Regions from separate parts of the Paenarthrobacter sp. R1 genome, predicted to be linked through region 3. Evidence: riboswitches for the same ligand, from Rfam matches in the RefSeq annotation. Region 3 holds a riboswitch; each other region holds the start of a gene.
What was found. Region 3 has a riboswitch for glycine ahead of gcvP (aminomethyl-transferring glycine dehydrogenase). Riboswitches for the same ligand answer to the same signal wherever they lie in the genome.
Positions count from the first base shown of each region.

Region 1: another riboswitch for glycine. It lies ahead of gcvP (aminomethyl-transferring glycine dehydrogenase); the one in region 3 lies ahead of gcvP (aminomethyl-transferring glycine dehydrogenase).
Region 2: another riboswitch for glycine. It lies ahead of cycA (D-serine/D-alanine/glycine transporter); the one in region 3 lies ahead of gcvP (aminomethyl-transferring glycine dehydrogenase).

Region 1 covers NZ_CP127115.1:3,385,644-3,392,893, forward strand. The annotation lists gene QN084_RS16465 (IS481 family transposase) at 1-98, opposite strand, end outside; gene QN084_RS16470 (MFS transporter) at 226-1,779, opposite strand; gene QN084_RS16475 (TetR/AcrR family transcriptional regulator) at 1,853-2,392, shown strand; glycine riboswitch at 2,485-2,583, shown strand; gene gcvP (aminomethyl-transferring glycine dehydrogenase) at 2,761-5,607, shown strand; gene gcvT (glycine cleavage system aminomethyltransferase GcvT) at 5,621-6,754, shown strand; gene gcvH (glycine cleavage system protein GcvH) at 6,786-7,172, shown strand.
Region 2 covers NZ_CP127115.1:3,154,843-3,162,092, forward strand. The annotation lists gene QN084_RS15300 (prolyl oligopeptidase family serine peptidase) at 15-2,204, opposite strand; gene QN084_RS15305 (FAD/NAD(P)-binding protein) at 2,265-4,202, shown strand; glycine riboswitch at 4,299-4,398, shown strand; gene cycA (D-serine/D-alanine/glycine transporter) at 4,553-6,019, shown strand; gene QN084_RS15315 (ExeM/NucH family extracellular endonuclease) at 6,090-7,250, opposite strand, start outside.
Region 3 covers NZ_CP127115.1:1,961,170-1,968,419, reverse strand. The annotation lists gene mscL (large conductance mechanosensitive channel protein MscL) at 28-468, opposite strand; gene QN084_RS09535 (AMP-binding protein) at 545-3,133, opposite strand; glycine riboswitch at 3,389-3,488, shown strand; gene gcvP (aminomethyl-transferring glycine dehydrogenase) at 3,637-6,510, shown strand; gene gcvT (glycine cleavage system aminomethyltransferase GcvT) at 6,522-7,250, shown strand, end outside.

The DNA of each region.
Region 1 (7,250 bases), 1.4 Mb from region 3:
CGCTCAGCGGCTAGACGCAATGGCAAGTGACCATCGACCACACACCGGGCCAGCTTCAACCGACCGGCAGGGGCAAGGATCGCGTTAGAGTGGGACACGAGGACCTCCTGGTATCTGTGTTTGCTCTCGACAAGCTCCACATAACACCCGGAGGTCCTCTTTACTTCGTCAATTCCAGCCCCGTGTCATCAACCTGCCGGGACAGTACATCTAGAAAGCACCGGACTACTGCGCCTTCGGCACCCGGCGAAGTACGACGGCGGCAAGCACTGCCGCTCCGGCCATCAGTACCAGCCCGATCGCCGCGGTGACGTGCACTCCGGATTCGAAGGCCACCCCTGCGGCCGCAGTCAGTGCCTCGGACAAGGGCGCGGGCAGTGCGGCCGCCGCATCAACCGCTCCGGCCAAGGTTTCCCCTGACTGGCCCGCAGCGGCAGCGGATACGCCGTCCGGTATCACCAGGTTGTGCTGGTAGGACGCGGTCAGGATGGAGCCCAGGACGGCGGTGCCCAGGAGCGATCCCAGTTCGTAGCCTGTTTCCGAGATGGCGGATGCCGCGCCGGACTTGTCCGCCGGGACCGAGCCCAGGATGAGGTCGTTGGAGATGGTCTCCGCAGCACCCACACCAACTGCCAACACCGTCAGTGCTGAGAGCAGGAACACCGGGCCGCTTCCGTGATCGCCCACGACAACCACCAGGTACCCCACTGCGTTGAGGACCAGGCCGCCCGCCACCACGAAGCCGGGGCGGATCCGCTTCACCAGCGGCACCACTACCAGCCCTGACACGATGGTGGCCAAGAGGGCCGGGATCATGGCAATACCGGCCTCCATGGGCGACTGGCCTTCGATGAGTTGCAGGTGCTGGGCGAAGAAATAGATGAACCCGGTCATGGAGAACAGGGACAGCACGTTGGCGACGATGGCCGTGCTGAACACTTTGTTGCTGAAGAGGCGCACGTCCAGCATGGGGCTGGCCAACTGCTGCTGCCGCCGCACGAAGAGCACGCCCAGTACCGCGCCGAAGAGCATGAAGAAAGCCGCGGTTGGCCCGAAGCCGTGCACGGCGAATTCCTTGATGCCGTAGACGAACGGAGCCATGGTGAGGACGGACAGGACGATGCTTGGTACGTCCACCCGGCCAGGGTTGGCGTCCTTCGACTCCGGAATGAGGATCCTGCCGAACGCAAGCAGGGGCAGGAGCAGGAACGCTGCCACCAGGAAGACAGCTCCCCACCAGAAGTGCTCCACCAGCCAGCCCCCAAAGATGGGACCGAGGGCTGCGCCGCCCGAGAACCCGGCTGCCCAGACGGCGATGGCGAGGCGGCGCCGGTTCGGATCGGTGAAGATGTTCCTGATCAGGGACAGTGTTGAGGGCATCAGCATGGCGCCGAAGACTCCAAGGGCTGCGCGGCCGGCTATCAGCCATTCAGCCGAGGGCGCGAACGCCGTAGCAGCCGACACCGCAGCGAAGCCTGTGCTGCCGGCCAGAAGCAGCCGCCGTCGTCCTATCCTGTCGCCGAGGTTGCCCATGGATACCAGCAATGCAGCCAGGACCAGCGGGTACGCGTCAACGATCCACAGAAGCTGGATGCCCCCGACTTCCAATGAGCGGGCGATCTCCGGTAGAGCGAAGGTGAGGGCGGTGTTGTCCACGGCCACCAGGAGAACCGGAAACATGAGCAGGGCAAGGGCCGTCCAGTCGCGCCATGCTGCCGTCCTGCCGTGGAGGCGACGGATGGAAGTGCGGGGAGCTTTGGTTGCGGACGACGAAAACATGAATATTACTGTACCGTCCAGACGGTATAGTTTCAAAAGAGCTCAACACGCCTGTTTAGGGAATGATGGACACATGCCGCGAAAACCAGTTGCCAAGGATGCCGTCCTGGATGCCTTCGAGGCGCTCCTGATCGAGGTGGGGGAGCGGGCAGCAACGCTCGACGCCGTCGCGAAGCGCGCCGGAGTCTCCAAGGGAGGGCTCCTCTATCACTTCCCCAACAAGGAGGCCCTCATCAGCGCTTTGCTGGAACGCCTCGACCGATTGGCGGAGGAAGACACCGAACAAATGATCGCGGCCCCGGACGGCGCAGCAGCGTACTTCATCCGGTCTTCAGTGTGGGCCGGTACGCCCATGGACCGGGCTTTTGTGGCGACCACCCGCTTGGCAGAGGTAGCCCACGAGGAGACGCGGAGGAGGTTTGCCGCCATCCAACAACGCTGGCTCGACGTGCTCGCCGAGGACGTTGGACCGGAAGTCGCCAAAGCCGTCAGCTACATGGGTGACGGACTCTATTTCAACGCCATGTTCGAAGGCGGGCAGGCGGGCGGCAGCGCCGGGCGGGAGGCCGACGTCGGGATCCTGCTCGAGGTTCTGGAGCGACTGCGCAAGTAGCGCTCCGCCTATTTGCCGCGACGCCGGGCACGTAGGACAATTAACAATTGTGGTGCGCCTTGCAGCGGGCCGCGAACAACTGCATAAGCCTATGATCTGCGGCGGGAGAGTCCTGCAAAGCACGTGACGCAGGCGCCGTAGGAGCAAATCCTCCCCAGGAATCTCTCAGGCCCACGCACCGCCGCGGCTAGGCAACTCTGGAAAGCAGCAGGCAATCCGCCGTCAGCGGTGACGATTGTTGTGTTCACCGACGGTGCAAGCGGCGTTGCGCAGGCAACCCGCGGAAACTCTCAGGTCCAATACAGAGCGGGGAGGAACCCGAGCCACTGCGGCGTACCCAAGCGCCGCCCAACTAATGGAGTTCCTTCGTGACGGTTAGTTCAGCCTCCACCGCCTTCGTCGATCGGCACATCGGTGCCCGCCGCCAGGCCGATATCGACACCATGCTCAAGGCCATCGGCTACGACTCCGTGGATTCCCTCGTGGACACCGCGGTTCCCAACGACATCCGCCAGGACGTTGCCCTGACGCTGCAGAACGCGCTGAGCGAGGTGGAGGTCCTTGCTGAACTCCGCAAGCTTGCTTCCAAGAACAAGACTGCTGTCCAGATGATCGGCCAGGGCTACTACGACACCATCACGCCGCCGGTTATCCGCCGCAACATTCTCGAGTCGCCGGCCTGGTACACCGCCTACACGCCCTACCAGCCGGAAATTTCCCAGGGCCGCCTCGAAGCGCTGCTGAACTTCCAGACCATGGTGCAGGACCTCGTTGGCCTGCCGATCGCCAATGCTTCGCTCCTTGACGAAGCCACCGCAGTCGCTGAAGCCGTGCTGATGATGCGCCGTGCCAACAAGAACAAAGCCGTCCAGGATGGCAAGACCGTCCTCGACGCAGACTGCCTGCCGCAGACCATCGCGATCGTGAAGGGCCGCGCTGAGGCGCTCGGCTTCGAGGTGGAGGTTGCGGACCTCTCCGCGGGACTGCCCGACGGCGACATCAACGGCGTCGTCCTCCAGCAGCCCGGCGTCTCCGGCCGTGTCTTCGACCACTCCGCCGTCATCGCCGAGGCGAAAGAGCGGGGCGCGCTGGTGACGGTTGCTGCCGACCTTCTTTCCCTCACGCTCATCACCCCTCCGGGTGAACAGGGTGCGGACATCGCCGTCGGCTCCGCCCAGCGACTGGGTGTTCCGCTGTTCTTCGGCGGCCCGCACGCCGCTTACATGGCAGTCCAGAAGGGGCTGGAGCGTTCCATGCCCGGCCGTCTGGTGGGCGTTTCCAAGGACGACGCCGGTGTCCCCGCCTACCGCTTGGCGCTGCAGACCCGCGAGCAGCACATCCGCCGCGAAAAGGCCACGTCCAACATCTGCACGGCGCAGGCACTCCTTGCCATCGTCGCCTCGATGTATGCCGTCTACCACGGCCCCGAAGGCCTGAAGGCCATCGCCGAGACCGCCCACCACCACGCGCGCACCCTTGCGGCCTCACTGAAGGCTGCCGGCGTCGAGGTCCTGCACGGGTCCTTCTTCGACACCATCACGGTTCGCGTTCCGGGCCGCGGCGCCGAGCTCGTCGCTGCTGCCGAAGAGCGTGGCATCAACCTGCGTGGAATCGACGGGGACACCGTGGGTATCTCCGTGGATGAGACAACAACAACTGACATCGTCGGCAGTGTCCTTGAAGTTTTCGGTGCCTCCGCGGTTGAGTCCGCAGAGGGCTTTGCGCTGGAGGCTTCCGTTGAGCGCTCCAGTGAGTACCTGCAGCACCCCGTGTTCAACACCCACCGCTCCGAAACGCAGCTGTTGCGCTACATCCGCAAGCTCTCCGATCGCGACCTCGCGCTGGACCGGACCATGATTCCGCTGGGTTCGTGCACCATGAAGCTGAACGCCACGGCGGAGATGGAAGCCATTTCCTGGCCCGAGTTCGCCTCCATCCACCCGTTCGCTCCGGATTCCCAGACCGAGGGCTGGCGTGAGCTGATCTCTGGCCTGGAAGCTGACCTGACGGAGATCACGGGTTACGACCAGGTCTCCATCCAGCCGAACGCGGGGTCCCAGGGTGAGCTTGCCGGCCTGCTGGCGATCCGCGGCTACCACCACTCCCGCGGAGACCAGCAGCGCAACGTCTGCCTCATCCCTGCTTCGGCTCACGGGACCAACGCAGCGTCCGCCGTGCTCGCGGGCATGAAGGTTGTGGTAGTTGCCACGGCAGCCGACGGCACCATCGACCACGCCGACCTCCAAGCCAAGATCGAGGCGAACCGTGACGTCTTGTCGGCCATCATGATCACCTACCCGTCCACCCACGGTGTCTACGACGCCGACGTGCGGGAAGTCTGCGACGCTGTCCACGAAGCCGGTGGCCAGGTCTACATCGACGGTGCAAACCTCAATGCACTGGTCGGTTTGGCGCAGCCGGGCAAGTTCGGCGGCGACGTGTCCCACCTGAACCTGCACAAGACCTTCTGCATCCCCCACGGCGGTGGCGGGCCGGGCGTCGGCCCCGTTGCTGCGAAGGCCCACCTGGCCCCGTTCATGCCCGGCAACGCCGCATCATGGACCGAAGGCAATGACGTTCCGATTTCGGCATCGCGCTTTGGTTCGGCCGGCGTGCTCCCCATCTCCTGGGCTTACGTGAAGCTCATGGGCGGCGAAGGACTGACCGAAGCAACCAAGTCCGCCCTGCTGGCTGCCAACTACATCGCAGCCCGCCTCAACGACTACTTCCCGGTGCTCTACACAGGCGAAGCAGGCTTGGTCGCCCACGAGTGCATCCTGGACCTCCGCGAGCTGACGGCCAAGACCGGGGTTACGGCCGAGGACGTGGCCAAGCGCCTCATCGACTTCGGCTTCCACGCACCCACCCTGGCGTTCCCGGTCGCCGGCACCCTCATGGTTGAGCCCACCGAATCCGAGGACCTGGCCGAGATCGACCGCTTCATCGAAGCCATGATCACCATCCGCAAGGAAATCGATCAGGTAGCACATGGCGACTTCTCCGTGCAGGATTCCCCGCTTCGCCGGGCACCCCACACGGCAGCCGCCGTCGTAAGCTCCGATTGGGACCGCGCCTACCCGCGTGAGCAGGCCGCCTTCCCCGTCCACCACTTGAAGCAGGACAAGTACTTCCCGCCGGTGGGCCGCATCGATGGCGCAGCAGGCGACCGCAACCTCGTTTGTTCATGCCCTCCGATCGAAGACTTCGAGAACTAAGGGGATCCGGAAAATGACTGAGAAGCACACGGCCCTCTACGAGGAGCACAAGAAGCTCGGCGCCTCCTTCACCGATTTCGGTGGCTGGCAGATGCCGCTCAAATACACTTCCGAGCTCGCCGAACACCACGCCGTCCGGAAGTCCGCCGGCCTGTTCGACCTCTCCCACATGGGCGAAGTCTGGGTCACCGGGCCGCAGGCAGCAGAGTTCCTGGACTACGCGCTGGTAGGCAAGATCTCCGCCATGGCCGAGGGCAAAGCCAAGTACTCGCTGATCTGCCAGGAAGATGGCGGCATCATCGATGACCTGATCGTCTACCGTCGCGGCGCCGACAAGTTCCTGGTGGTTCCGAACGCAGGCAATGCCTTCGTGGTCGCTGCTGAGCTGCTGCAGCGCGCCGCGGGCTATGACGTGCTTGTTGAGGATGCTTCATCGTCGACGTCGTTGATCGCCGTTCAGGGGCCGCTTGCGGAAGCGATCCTGCTGCGTTTGGTCCCGGCCTCACAGCACTCGCTGGTCACGGACCTGAAGTACTACGCGGCAGTCGAGGTGACCTTCCTGGTGGCCGGGAGTGGGCAGGATCTTCTCCTGGCACGCACCGGTTACACCGGCGAGGACGGGTTCGAGATCTTCGTGCCCAACGAATCCGCCGCCGCGCTGTGGCAGGCCATCTCCGCCGTCGCCGAGGAAGGCGAGCTCGTTCCGGCCGGTCTGGCCTCCCGCGACTCCCTGCGTCTCGAAGCCGGCATGCCCCTCTACGGCAATGAGCTGTCCCGTGAAGGCAATCCCTTCGCGGCCGGGCTCGGCCCTGTAGTGGCCTTGTCCAAGGAAGGCGACTTTGTTGGCAAGGAAGCCTTGGCAGCTTTGAAGGCCGACGGCGCAGGTGTCTCCACTGGTCGCAAGCTTGTGGGCCTCAAGGGCCTCGGGCGCCGCGCCGGACGTTCGCACTACCCGGTCTTGAAGGACGGCGCCGTTGTTGGCGAAGTGACCTCCGGCCAGCCCAGCCCAACGCTCGGGTACCCGGTAGTGATGGCCTACGTTGACGTTGCTTATGCTGAACCTGGCACCACTCTTGACGTCGATCTGCGCGGCAAGGCAGAGCCGTTCGAGGTCGTGGCCCTGCCGTTCTACAAACGGTCCCGCTAAGTTTTTGATCACCCACAGTTAGGAAAACAGAATGCCCAAAGTAGCGCCTGAACTTCAGTACTCCGACGAGCACGAGTGGGTTTTGCGTGGGGAGGGAAACTCGGTATCCGTCGGTATCTCCGAGGTAGCCACCGACGCACTGGGGGACATCGTCTACGTGGACCTGCCCGAGGTCGGTTCCACCGTGACCGCAGGCGAAACCTGTGGAGAGGTCGAGTCCACCAAGTCCGTCTCCGACCTCTACTCACCCGTGACCGGCGAGGTCACCGAGATCAACGACGCCGTTGTGTCCGACCCCGCACTCATCAACAACGACCCCTACGGTGAGGGCTGGTTGTTCAAGGTCGCTGCTGAATCCGATGGCCCGCTGCTCTCCGCCCAGGAATACGCCTCCAAGAACGGCGGCGACCTGGGCTAGTCCGATCGGTCCGCGTGCCCGACGGGTCCGGCATGCCCGGCGGGTTCGGCATGCCATCCTCCGATTCGTGGTTCCGCT
Region 2 (7,250 bases), 1.2 Mb from region 3:
ACCAAGCCTGGGCCTTACTCGCCCCCGGCCAACGCCCGCCAGAGGAAGTGGTTGCTCCTGGCCTGCAGCGCGGCGGCTTGCCTGTTGTCCGAAGCTCCGGCGTGCCCGCCCTCCAAGGCTTCGTGGAACCAGACGTTGGGGATGCCCATGGCCTGCATCCGGGCGGCCATCTTCCGGGCCTGGACGGGACCCACGCGGTCGTCCGAGGTCGCAGTCCAGATGAACGTTTCCGGGTATTCCACTCCGTCACGGAGCAAGTGGTACGGGGAGAACGTGCGGATGAATTCCCACTGCCCGGGCACATCGGGATCTCCGTATTCGGCAATCCAGGAGTATCCGGCGGACAGCTTCGTGTATCGGCGCATGTCCAGCAGCGGCACCCCGCAGGAGATCGCCCCGAACAGTTCGGGGTACTGCGTGAGCATGTTGCCCACCAGCAGCCCGCCGTTGGAGCCGCCCACGCACCCCAGGCGTTTCCGGCTGGTGACTCCCCGCGAGATGAGGTCCTGCGCAACCGCTGCGAAGTCCTCGTAAGCGCGGTGCCTGTTTTCCCGGAGGGCTGCGTGGTGCCAGGACGGTCCGTATTCGCCTCCGCCGCGGATGTTGGCCACCACGTAGACCCCGCCGCGGACGTGGGCGTCCTCCCCGGTGGTGCGGCGTTCAAGCCATGCCCGGCCGATCGTTCCGCTGTAGGCAGGGGTGCGGGAGACCTCGAACCCGCCGTAGCCGGAGAGCTGCGTGGGGTTCTGACCGTCCAGGACCAGGTCTTTGGAAGCGACCTGGAAGTAAGGGATGCGGGTGCCGTCGGCCGAAACAGCGAAGTGCTGTTGGACCTCGTACCCGGCTTCGTTGAAGAACGACGGCGAGCGCTTCACCTCTTCGTGGTGGCTCCCGGCAGGTCCGAGTGAGCCGCGCGTGAGGGTCGTGGGAGTAGTGAAACCTGTGGCCACCAACCAGTAGTCGTTTCCGGCGCCGGATTCGTCCTCGTCGTCCACTGCATAGGCGTTGACGTCATGGAGCGGGGGACAGGCGTCCAGGGTGCTCCAGGCCCAGGAACCGGAGTCGTCCGGCTTTGAGGGGTCCAGCACCCGGATCTCGGAGGAGACGTCCCGCAGCAGGTTCAGCAGCAGGTAGTCCCTGGTCCAGCTCCAGGACTGCAGGGACGTGTGGTCGTCGGGCGTGAACAGCACCACCACGTCGCGTGTGCCGGCCAGCCACTCTTCAAGGCCTGCCGCGAGGAGGGAGCCGGCAGGGTATTGGACGCCGGCAACGGACCAGTCGTGCCGTGGACGGAACATCAGCCATTCGCGGTGCGCGCTGATGTTGACGTCCGTCGGGACGTCGATGTCCATCCAGGCGCCGTCATGGAGCAGCGACGTCCGCTGGTTGTAGAAGTCGATGTAGTCCACGGCGAAAGTGCGCTCAAAGCCTGGCGTGGAGTCGTGGGCGACCATGGCCAGCATGTGGTCTTCGGGGATCTCGAAGATCTGTTCCGCTGATGCCAGGGATTCGCCGCGGCGCAGCTTCACCGCGGTTCGGGCGTAGGAGGAGGAAGTTGCGGGTAGTCCGTCGGCGGTGCTGGAGACCAGGAGAGTGTCTGCATCGAGCCAGCTGACATGGCCCTTCGCGGTGGGTAGGTCAAAGCCACCATCGGCCGGGTCCACGAACGTCCTGGTGGCGAGGTCGAATTCGCGGTACCGGTTGGCGTCGCCGCCGTCGGGGGAGAGGGAAACCATGGCGAGCCGGTAGTCGGAACCGTCGGACGGGCGAAGGAAGCCGGCCCCGTGGAACACCCACTCGATACCTTCGGAGGCTGCCAAGGCGTCCACATCCAGCAGCTCGTCCCAGTCCGGTGCGTCGGAGAGGTAGCTCTCCCACGTGGTGCGGCGCCAGAGGCCCTTGGGGTGTTCCCGGTCCTTCCAGAAGTTGTAGTAGAAGTCCCCCCGCTTGTTCACCATGGCGATGCGGTCGGTGGAGTCCAGGACCTCCAGGATGCCCGCTTCCACCGCCGCGTATCCGGCGTCTTCCAGGAGTTCTTCGGTTCGGGCGTTTTGTTCACGGACCCATGCCAGCTGTTCTTCGCCGTGGATGTCCTCCAACCAGACAAACTCATCCGTTGGCTCGGGTGCGACGTCGGCGTGGCGGGGCCCTGGCTGCTCGCGTTCTTCGGGCAAGGGCGATTGATCAGCTGCTGTGGTGGTCATCGCCCCATCCAAGCAACACAGGTAAAAGGGAAGCAAGTCATGCAGAAGTTAAGCTTGAGCGTGGCTACTTCCCAAACCAACCGTGTTGCCCTTGTCGGGGCTGGTCCCAGGGGTACCAGCGTCCTTGAGCGGTTGCTCGCGAACCGGGCGGCGGCAGGGAACGGCGGAAGCACGCTCCACATCCACGTCATTGACCCCTATCCGGCCGGTTCGGGGCACGTTTGGCAGCCCGGGCAGTCCCGGCTGTACCTGATGAACACGCAGTCGTTCTATCCCACCCTGATTCCCCAGGAACCGGAGCTTGCCCCGCCTCTGGCGGGCGGTTCGTTCGACGAATGGCGCGTGACCCGGCGTCGTGACGGCCAGGGACTCAGCGACGCCGAGAAGGCCGAGTTGTCCGCGCTGGCGTCCGACAACTTCCCGAGCCGCGCCCTGTACGGGCGTTACCTGCAGCAGACGCTGGCTGAGCTGCTCCAGCGGGTGCCCGACGGCGTGGACGTCACCTTCCATGAAACGTCGGCGGTGGCGGCCCGCCCGGCGGGTAAGGCGTTCGACGTCGAACTGGCCGACGGCGGTACCCTCACCGTCGATTCGGTGGTGCTCGCCCTTGGCCACATTGAAGCCCGCCTGAACCCCGAGCAACGCTCCTTCCAGGTGGCCGCCGAAGAACACGGACTGCTGTACTTCCCTCCGGCGCCTCCGGCCGACGTGGACTGGTCCATAGTGCCGGACAACGAACCCGTGCTGGTCCGGGGAATGGGCCTGAACTTCTTCGACGTCATGGGGCAGCTGACCGAGGGCCGCGGCGGCAAATTCGTGGACGCCGTCGCCCCGGGTACCGGCGCCCTGGAGTACCGTGCTTCCGGGCGCGAACCGAAAATCATCGCAGCGTCCAGGCGAGGCACCCCGTACCGGGCCAAAGCCGGGCTGTCCGGCTACTACGCCACGAGCATCACCCTCCGCTACCTGACGGAAGCCGCCGTCGACCGCTTCCGGGCTGCGGGGATCCAGCCCGGCTTCGACCATGATCTGTGGCCGCTCCTGCACCGGGACGCGTTGTGGGCGTACTACGCAACGTTGGCACGGTCCCAACCGGCCGCGATCCGGGACTCGGCCCAATTCCTGGCCGACCTGGAGGACGCGCTGCAGCCGCATGCGCACGCAACGGGCAACTGGGAAACCGAAGTGGGGGCGCTGGTCGAAAAACACGTGGTGGCTTCGCGCCGGCTGAACCTTCGGGCGCTCGCCGCCCCGTTGGCGGGCCGGACCTTCGCCTCCCGCCGCGAGTTGGACAAGGCCATCACCGATTACCTGGATGATGATGCCCTGCGTTCGGAGCTCGGCGAAGCCGATCCTGTGAAGATGGCGATCGGCGCACTCCATACGGGCCGCGCGATCCTTAAGACCGTGGTGGCGGACGGTGGAATCACGGATGAGTCGTGGGTGGCGGAGCTGCGCGGCTGGTTCGAATCCTTCGTCGAGGGACTGGCCAGCGGGCCTCCCGCACTTCGTTCGGAGCAGCTGGCCGCCTTGGCGCGTGCCGGCGTCGTGAGTTTCGTGGGGCCGGACCCGAAATTCAGCGTGGACCGAAACGCCAAGGTCTTCCGCGCCTTTTCGCCCTGGGTGCGGGATGCGCCCGTGCAGGCGAGGACCCTGATTGAAGCGATGTCGCCCGCCAACCGGGTGGGTATCAACGTCTCCCCGTTGCTGGAACAGCTCATGGAGGACGGCCTGGTGCGAACCAAGATCATGATGAGCGTCGAGGGGACGCCGGTGCAGACCACCGGCCTGGATGTGGAACCACATCCTTACCGGCCCGTGGCCGCGAACGGCTCGGTAACCGAGGGTTTGTACGTGCTGGGCCTTCAGCTGTCGGCAACCCAGTGGGGGACCGCCATCGCTGCCGAGGCGAAACCGGCAACGGGCCAGGCCTACACCAGCGGACAGCGGACGCTGCGCGACGCCGACGAGATCGCGCGGAGCATCCTGGGGCTTTAACCCCTTTTATGACGACCGTGGATGCCGGGCGTTTGCAGCGGGTGCCCGCCCTTCGCTAGTGTGTGATCTGCGTCACCGGCTGGTGATGCGCGCTAGTGATCCGCGGCGGGAGAGTCCTGCCGGTACATCCCGTCAGGCGCCGTAGGAGCAAACCCTCCCCAGGAATCTCTCAGGCACCCTGTACCGCCGCGGCGAGGCAACTCTGGAAAGAAGCACGGTTCCCACCGGGCTCACCGAAGGTGCAAGCGTTCCTGCCTGCAGGCACGCGGAAACTCTCAGGTCAATGACAGAGCGGGGAGGAACCCGAATCATCGTGGCATTCCGGTGCCGCCTGAACAATGGAGTTCCTCATGACGATTCAGCGCCCGCCAACAGACAACAACCATGAGCCCCACCTCGAACGGCAACTCAGCAACCGCCACATCCAACTGATCGCCATTGGCGGTGCCATCGGAACCGGCCTGTTCATGGGCTCCGGGAAAACCATCTCCGCCGCCGGGCCCTCCGTCATTTTCGTCTACATGATCATCGGCTTCATGCTGTTCTTCGTCATGCGGGCCATGGGCGAGTTGCTGTTGAGCAACCTGAACTACAAGTCCTTCAGCGACTTCGCCGCAGACCTTCTGGGTCCGTGGGCGGGATTCTTCACTGGATGGACGTATTGGTTCTGCTGGGTTATCACGGGCATCGCGGACGTCATTGCGATAGCCGGCTACTCGGAAGAGCTGTGGCCGGGCTTGCCCCTCTGGATTCCCGGACTCATCACGATCGGCATCCTCCTGCTCTTGAACCTGGCAACCGTGAAGGCCTTCGGCGAGACGGAATTCTGGTTCGCCCTCATCAAGATCGTGGCCATTGCGGCGCTCATCATCGTGGGCCTGTTCATGATCTTCAGTGGCTTCCAGTCCGATGCCGGCCCTGCCAGCTTCACCAACCTCTGGTCCCATGGAGGCTTCTTCCCCAACGAATTCATGGGGTTCGTGGCCGGTTTCCAGATCGCAGTCTTCGCGTTCGTGGGTATTGAACTGGTGGGAACCACCGCTGCCGAAGCGAAGGATCCGGAGAAAAACCTTCCCAAGGCCATCAACTCCATTCCCATCCGTGTGCTGCTCTTCTACGTAGGCGCCCTCATCATCCTGATGTCCGTTACTCCGTGGACGCAGTTCGCGGCCGGCCACAGCCCTTTCATCGCCATGTTCTCGCTTGCCGGGCTTGGGGCCGCAGCCACGATCGTCAACCTCGTGGTGTTGAGCTCGGCGATGTCCTCCGCGAACTCCGGGATCTACTCCACGTCCCGCATGGTTTACGGCTTGGCGCAGGAAGGCGACGCGCCCGCAGTCTTCAGTGCGCTCTCCGGACGCAAAGTACCCCGCAACGCGCTGTTCCTTTCCTGCGTGCTGCTGCTCTCCGGCGTCGTCCTCATGTACGCCGGCCAGGACGTTGGCAAGGCCTTCGACATGGTCACCACGGTGTCGGCCGTGTGCTTCGTGTTCGTCTGGTCGATCATCCTGGCGAGCTACCTCGCCTTCCGGAAGCGTCGTCCGCAACTGCACGATGGCTCCGCGTTCAAGATGCCCGGCGGTGTTGTGATGGTTTGGGTGGTCTTCGCGTTCTTCGGGTTCATCATGTGGGCATTGACCACGCAGCCGGACACCCTCATGGCGCTGCTTGTCACGCCGGTGTGGTTCGTGGCGTTGGGCATCGCGTGGGCCATCCTGCGCCGCCGGCCGGCCCACGTGGCCCGGTTTGAAGCTTTCCGCGCGAGCCTGCAAGAGGACGCTGAACGGCTTCCCGAGCCTGAACCCGCACGCAAGTAGGACACAAAAAGCCAGGCCCCGCGACCACACGGACGCGGGGCCTGGCCCCTTCACTGCCAACCGGGGTTTGTCAGCCCCTCAGGCACCTCTGATATTCCAACCAGGCGATGGCGTAGCGGAGCCAGCCCGCAATGTCGTACCACTTGGATGGTTTGGCCGGTGCCGTGCATTGCGGCGGATTCGGGACGCTCTCCGCCACCGTGACCAGGACCTTGACCGTGGTGCCGGTTTCGACGGCGGTGAGCACCAGCGTCGCGGTACCGGCTGCTGCTGTGGCGGGAACCGTGACGTTGACGTTCGCGGCACCGGAGGTCACCGGAACATCGCCCAACTCCACGGTGGTGCCTGCGGCGTCGACGAACGAGGCCTTGAGGGTCTTGTTCGCCGGGCTGCCGATGGACGTCAGGTCCAGCTTGGAAACGGCCAGGCTCAGGGCATCTCCGGCCGTGACGTCGCTGGCTGTTGTGTTGGCAACAGCTACGGAACGGCGCGCGAAGTCGGGCGATACCGGGTTGTGCGCCTGGAGGTACTTGATCCACGCATCCCGGTCCACCAGCCCGGTGTCCTTGGTGTTGCTGCCTTCCTGGAAGACGCGGAAGTTGTCACCGCCGGTGGCTAGGAAGCTGAAGGTACCGATCCTGTACTGCTTGGCCGGATCGATCGGCGTACCGTCCACCCAGATCCCGGTGACGCGCTCACCTGTCGGGCGGGCGGCGTCGTAGGTGTAGTTGACGTTCTTGGACAAGCCCAACTGCTGGTACGGGCGGCTCGGTACCGTTCCGTCGGGGTTGGTCTGCCACTGCTGTTCCAGGAGCGTCTTGAACTGCGCGCCAGTAAGGGACGTCGTCCAGAGATTGTTGACGAACGGCAGCACCGCGTTCGCCTCGGCATAGGTGATGGTTCCGTCCGGGGCGTAGTACAGCTCGTTGCGGAGCCCGCCGGGATTAACGACGCCGATCTCCGCTGCACCCAGTTCCGGCGCCTTGAGCGTGTCCACCAGTGAGTCCGCCACGAGGTTGCCCAACGTGGACTCGCTCGCGCGGTCGTCCCGCTTGGGGGCGCCGCCTTCGGGGTCCGGCGTGAACGCCGTGGTGATATCAGCGGTCACTACCCCTACCGGCTGGTTGCCGATCTCTTTGGCGTCAGCCAAGGCCTTGTCCACGATCGTTTTCACGGCTGCCACCCGGGGGTAGGCGGCAACGAGGCTTTCGGGAGTGTCGGTGGTGCGCTC
Region 3 (7,250 bases):
TGCCGGGCCGCCGTCGTGCTTTGCTCTTTAGCGGATGGGGTCGTTGTCCAGGTCGCGGTTCCCGCGGCCGTTTGCTTCCTTGAGCAGGTCGCGGATCTCGGCCAGCAGGGCAGTGTCGGCAGGCAGCGGCTCTTCCTCGGGCTCCTCGGTGGACAGGCGGTCCTTGACCATGGAGTTGATCTTGTTCATGGGCGCCACAAAGATGAAATAGACCACGGCAGCGGTGATCAGAAACGTCACGAGGGCGGTCAGGACGGCCCCCAGGTTCACGAAGGTGGCCTCGTTGTCAGGCCAAATCCGGAAGCCCAGGCCATCGGCGTTGACGCCGCCGGCCGCTGCGATCACCGGGTTGATGATGTTGTTGGTGAACGCGCCCACCAGTGCGGTGAAGGCGCTGCCAATGACGACGGCGATCGCCAGCTCGATCACGTTGCCGCGGAGAATGAAGTCCTTGAAACCCTTAAACATGTCATGTCCTCTGATCAGTCGGTGCTCATCGCTCAAAGCAGAGAACAAACTACCACCCGCAAGTATCAGGGCGATGTCACGCGACGGCCTCCGCGGTGGAGGCACGTGAAGGTCGACGGCGGCCAAGCCACCTTTCGGCAGCGCCCATGGCCCTCGTGGCAAACGCCCAGTAGGCGATGCCACCGGCCAGCGACGCCGCAACTGCCAGGCCGAGGCTGGCCTCGGCGAACAGTGGATAAACAAGCCAATGCGTCACGTAGATGTACATGGAAGACGTGGCCAGCAACGCAGTTATCCGGTGAAGGCCCCGCGGCACAGGCAGGGTGGTTATCCAGAGCAGGATGAGGAACCCCACCAGGACCGTGGCGCTGCGGGGTTCGCTGGAGAACGATCCCGGAATGGTCAGCAGCGCCACGAGGGTCATGGCCGAGCGTTGCCACCACGTCTTGGACAAAGCGGCGGCCCACCCGAAGGCGAAAAGCCATAGGACGGGCCCCTGCCCGGGGTAGGGGAGTTCGATCACATCGAAGCGTTGGAGCAGGTCAATCGCCGCGAGGCTGAGTGGAAGCAGCCACGGCCACCTGCGCTGTGCCCTGTCCAGTGCGGGGATGGCCAGCAGCGCCGCCAGGCCCACCAGGATATGCACCAGGATCTCAATGAACCAGAAGCGCGACATGTCGGTCCAGCCTTGGGGCCCCACCAACGTGTTGAGCAGGAAAATGTTGTGCCAACCGTAGTCGTCCGTGGTGGCGAAGGCCACGCCGATCACCGCCATGCTGGGCAGGGCGATCCGTGCCACCGCCTTCAGTTGCCGTTTGAGCCGTTCCCGGCGTGGGCCCGACAGTTGGAACCGGGCAAAGTTGTATCCAGCCACCGCTATCAGGACGTGGGCCGTCCCTTCCCAGTCGAAGAGGCCCACATGGGTGGAAACGATGAAGATGATGGCCACTGCCCGCAGGACGATCCCGGTCTCCATGCGCGCAATCAACCTGCGACGCTGCGGCGCCGTCCCCGGCTGTGGGTTGGGTCCCGCCTTGTTGAGCCCTGCTGGCTTCGCTTCCGGTTCTTTGGGAGTCAGTTCGCACACCGGCATCAGGTGCCACCCGTCGGGAAGGTAGCCCAAGGCACTTTCCAGCCGGACCGACGCGGCTACGTAGGAGAGCGAATCGCCGCCCAATGAGACGAACGTGTCCGTTTCCTTGACGTCGGTCCGCTCAAGAACATCGGCAAAAATGGTCTTGGGGTCATCGCAGGCTTTTGCGGATGGAAGCTCCGGGTTCCTTTGCGGCTCCTGCGATGCCAAGGCGAGGACGGCAGGGTAATCCGTCTTTCCGTTGACCAGCCGTGGAATCGAGTCGACTGAGCAGAGGGTCAACGCCGCCCGGGGTATGCCAAGGTCCTGCGCCACGGTCTTCGCGAGAATGGAGAGTTCATGCTTGCCTTCGACCGCGGCCACGAGGCCACTGTCGGAGCCGGCAACTGCTGCCGTGACGCCGTAATCAGCCAGGATTTTCTCGACCCGTCCCAGGTCAACGCGCAGCCCCACGATCTTCACGAAGCGACTCCGCCGCCCGACGATCTGGTACAAGCCTCCCGGCCCCCTGCGTGCGAGGTCGCCCGTGCGGAGCTCGGTGATGTCCCGTCCCCGGGCGAGGTCAGATGGCTGCTCGGCGTAACCCAGCATGACGTTCGGCCCGGAGTAGACGAGCTCGCTCTCATCCAGGCCGGGCACGGGCTCCAGCCGGAAGGATCCTCCGGGAATGGGGACCCCTATGGCGTTGGGGTTATCAGCGGCCTCATCCGGGGGAAGGTACGCCATCCGTGCTGTCGCTTCGGTCTGGCCGTACATCACAAAGAGGTCCCAGCCACGCTCCTGGCCGAGCTGCGCATAACGGCGCACGCGGGCAGGGTCCAGGCGTCCGCCCGCCTGGGTGATGTACCGGAGGCTGGGCAGCTCCATGGTTTCGAAGCCCACGCGTTCGAGCAGGTCGAAGGTGTAGGGAACCGCGGCGAAAGACGTGACAGACCGCGACCGCATCAGCTCCCAGAAGCACGGATCAACCACGGACAGATCCGTGAGGGCAATTGAGGCACCCACCAGGAGGTGGCTGTTCACGACGCTCATGCCGTAGCAGTAGGACAGGGGAAGCGTGGTGGCCGCCGTGTCCGCCGGACGGAGATGCAGGTACTGCGCAATGGCCTGCGCATTCGCCTGCACCGATGCTGCGGAGATGCGGACCAGTTTGGGTGATCCGGTTGAGCCCGACGTGCTCAGCAGCAGGGCGAGTTCGGGATGGAGATCGTGCTTGCTCCCGGAGCGGCGTTCTTCAAGGGTTGTTCCACCGTCGACGGAGCGCGCAATGAGATCCGGCTCGTAAGCCGCCAGCAGCGACTCAACGGCAGGGCCTCCGCCGGAGGGAAGGATGAGCAGCGGATGGCCCGACGAGAGGGCTGCCAGGTACACCGTCAACGACGACAGCGTGTTGTCGGCCTCGAGGGCGACCAAGCGGCGGGCGCTGCCAAACGACGCCGCCATCTCCTGGACGCGCCAGGCCAGTTGGGCGTAGCTCACTGTGTCTGATCCGAGGTGTACTGCGGGCCGGTCTCCAAACGATGCCAAGTGGGCGGCAAAGGCGACTCCGGCCAAATCCGGCTGAATACTCACCAAGGCAAGATAGAAGGTATGCCTAACCTAACTCAAATGGATTTGCGCGCGGTTCCGAAATGTGAAGCCTTGGAGCAACCCGGAAAAGGGGAGGGGAAGTGATAGAGCAACGGACCTTCGGACGCTCTATCACTTCCCGCCGCCCTGAGGGGGACGCTCTAGCACTTCCCAACCGCCCTGACCTGCGCGTCTTGCCTTTCTTCGCGATCACCCGCTATGGTGTGAAGCGTGTCACCGAGGTGGCGCACACGCTTTTGATCTGCGGCGGGAGAGTCCTGCCGGGTACATCCAGTCAGGCGCCGTAGGAGCAAATCCTCCCCAGGAATCTCTCAGGCCCATGTACCGCCGCGGCGAGGCAACTCTGGAAAGCAGTCCGGGCAACCGGGCTCACCGACGGTGCAAGTGGGCAACCAAGTCCACGGAATCTCTCAGGTCCAATACAGAGCGGGGAGGACCCATATTCACCATGGCGCTCAGCGGGCGCCTGAATCCTGGAGTTCCTCTTGACTGTTCAATCCTCCCCAACCGCGTTCGCGGACCGGCATATCGGCGCCCGCCGCCAGGCCGATATCGACACCATGCTCAAGGCCATCGGCTACGACTCCGTTGATGGCCTGGTTGACGTTGCGGTCCCCGATTCCATCCGCCAGTCCTCGCCGCTGACCCTGCAAAAGGCCCTCAGCGAGACCCAGGTCCTGGCCGAACTCCGCAAGCTCGCGGCCAAAAACAAGACTGCCGTCCAGATGATCGGCCAGGGCTACTACGACACCATCACGCCCCCGGTGATCCGCCGCAACATCCTTGAGTCCCCGGCCTGGTACACCGCCTACACTCCGTACCAGCCCGAAATTTCCCAGGGCCGCCTCGAAGCACTCCTGAACTTCCAGACCATGGTCCAGGACCTCACTGGCCTTCCGATCGCCAACGCTTCCCTCCTTGACGAAGCCACCGCCGTTGCCGAGGCCGTGCTGCTCATGCGCCGCGCCAACAAGGACAAGACCGCGAAGGACGGCAAGACCGTCCTGGACGCCGACCTGTTCCCGCAGACCATTGCGATCGTGAAGGGCCGCGCAGAAGCGCTCGGCTTCGAGGTGGAGGTTGCGGACCTCTCCGCAGGACTGCCCGACGGCGACATCAACGGCGTCGTCCTCCAGCAGCCGGGCGTCTCGGGCCGGGTGTTCAACCACGCCCCCGTGATCGCGTCCGCGAAGGAGCGCGGTGCACTGGTCACCGTTGCCGCCGACCTGCTGGCACTCACCCTCATCACGCCCCCGGGCGAGCAGGGTGCGGACATCGCCGTCGGAACCGCGCAGCGCTTCGGCGTTCCGCTGTTCTTCGGTGGCCCGCACGCCGCTTACATGGCCGTCCGCCAGGGCATGGAGCGCACCCTCCCGGGCCGCATCGTTGGTGTGTCCAAGGACAACGCCGGCGTTCCTGCCTACCGCCTCGCCCTGCAGACCCGCGAGCAGCACATCCGCCGCGAAAAGGCCACGTCCAACATCTGCACGGCACAGGCCCTGCTCGCGATCGTTGCCTCGATGTACGCGGTGTACCACGGTCCGGACGGACTCAAGGCGATCGCCGAGACTGTGCACGGCCACGCTCGCGTTCTGGCCACGGCACTGCAGAAGGCCGGCCGCGAACTCGTCTCTGATTCGTTCTTCGACACCCTCACCGTCCGCGTCCCGGGCAAGGCAAGCAAGGTGATCGGTGCCGCCGAAGCACGTGGCATCAACCTCCGCCGCATCGACGAGGACACCGTGGGTGTTTCCGTTGATGAAACCACGACGCCGGAGGTCCTCTCCGCGGTTGCCGTCGCCTTCGGCGCTGGTCCGGTCGGGGACGCGGCAGGGTTCGAACTGGCCTCGGACGTGCTCCGCACCTCCGACTTCCTGCAGCACCCCGTGTTCAGCACGCACCGTTCCGAGACGCAGCTGTTGCGCTACATCCGCAAGCTGTCCGACCGGGACCTGGCGCTGGACCGCACCATGATCCCGCTGGGTTCGTGCACCATGAAGCTGAACGCCACGGCGGAGATGGAAGCCATTTCCTGGCCCGAGTTCGCCTCCATCCACCCGTTCGCTCCGGATTCCCAGACTGAGGGCTGGCGTGAGCTGATCTCTGGCCTGGAAGCTGACCTGACGGAGATCACGGGTTACGACCAGGTCTCCATCCAGCCGAACGCGGGGTCCCAGGGTGAGCTTGCCGGCCTGCTGGCGATCCGCGGCTACCACCACTCCCGCGGAGACCAGCAGCGCAACGTCTGCCTCATCCCTGCTTCGGCTCACGGGACCAACGCAGCGTCCGCCGTGCTCGCGGGCATGAAGGTTGTGGTGGTTGCCACGGCGTCCGATGGCACCATCGACCACGAGGATCTCAAGGCCAAGATCGAGGCGAACCGTGACGTCTTGTCGGCCATTATGATCACCTACCCGTCCACGCACGGTGTTTACGACGCCGACGTTGTTGAGGTGTGCGAGGCAGTGCACGAAGCCGGTGGCCAAGTGTACGTCGATGGCGCGAACTTGAACGCCTTGGTGGGCTTGGCCCAGCCGGGCAAGTTCGGCGGCGACGTGTCCCACCTGAACCTGCACAAGACCTTCTGCATCCCCCACGGCGGTGGCGGGCCGGGCGTCGGCCCCGTTGCTGCGAAGGCGCACCTGGCCCCGTTCATGCCGGGCGATGCCAATAAGGCAGCGCATGAGGAAGGGCATGGCGTTGCCATCTCGGCTTCCCGTTTCGGTTCGGCCGGCGTGCTCCCCATCTCCTGGGCTTACGTGAAGCTCATGGGCGGCGAAGGACTGACCGAAGCAACCAAGTCCGCCCTGCTGGCTGCCAACTACGTAGCTTCCCGCTTGAACGAGCATTTCCCTGTCCTTTACACGGGCGAAGGTGGACTGGTTGCCCACGAATGCATCCTGGATCTCCGTGAACTGACCGCCCGCACCGGCGTGACCGCCGAGGACGTGGCCAAGCGCCTCATCGACTTCGGCTTCCACGCCCCCACCCTGGCGTTCCCGGTGGCCGGCACCCTCATGGTTGAGCCCACAGAGTCCGAGGACCTGGCCGAGATCGACCGCTTCATCGAAGCCATGATCACCATCCGGGCCGAAATCGAACAGGTAGCCAGCGGAGACTTCTCCGTGGAGGACTCCCCGCTTCGCAACGCGCCGCACACGGCAGCCGCCGTCGTGAGCTCTTCGTGGGAGCGCAACTACCCGCGTGAGCAGGCAGTCTTCCCGGTGCCGAGCCTCAAGCAGGACAAGTACTTCCCGCCGGTTGGCCGGATTGACGGTGCTGCGGGCGACCGCAACCTCGTCTGCTCGTGCCCTCCCCTCGAAGCGTTCGAGGAAAACACAGCAGAGCTTGCGAACTAAAGGACCCTGACATGTCTGAGAACTACACCGCTCTCTACGAGCAGCATAAAAAGGCCGGCGCCTCCTTCACGGATTTTGGCGGTTGGCAGATGCCCCTCAAGTACGAATCCGAGCTGGCCGAGCACCACGCCGTCCGCAACGCCGCGGGCTTGTTCGACCTCTCCCACATGGGTGAAGTCTGGGTCACCGGGCCGCAGGCCGCCGCGTTCCTGGACTACGCGCTGGTTGGCAAGATGTCCGCGGTGGCAGAAGGCAAAGCGAAGTACTCGCTGATCTGCGATGCCGACGGCGGAATCATCGATGACTTGATCACTTACCGCAGGTCTGCGGATAAGTTCCTCGTGGTTCCGAACGCCGGCAACGCTGCCGTGGTGGCCGCTGCCCTGCTGGAGCGCGCCGCCGGTTTCGACGTCGTTGTTGAGGACGCCTCCGCTGAGACGTCCCTGGTCGCCGTTCAGGGACCGAACGCCGAGGCAATCCTGCTCAAGCTGGTCCCCGCGGAGCAGCACTCGCTGGTCACGGAACTGAAGTACTACGCCGCCGTCGAGGTTTCCATCGCCGGCGACGAGCTGCTGTTGGCCCGCACTGGCTACACAGGCGAGGACGGGTTCGAGATCTATGTTCCCAACCAGGACGCCGCTGAGCTGTGGGAGTCGTTGCTTGAAGCCGGGGAAGGCCACGGCCTCATCCCGGCGGGCCTCGCAGCCCGCGATTCCCTCCGCCTTGAAGCAGGCATGCCG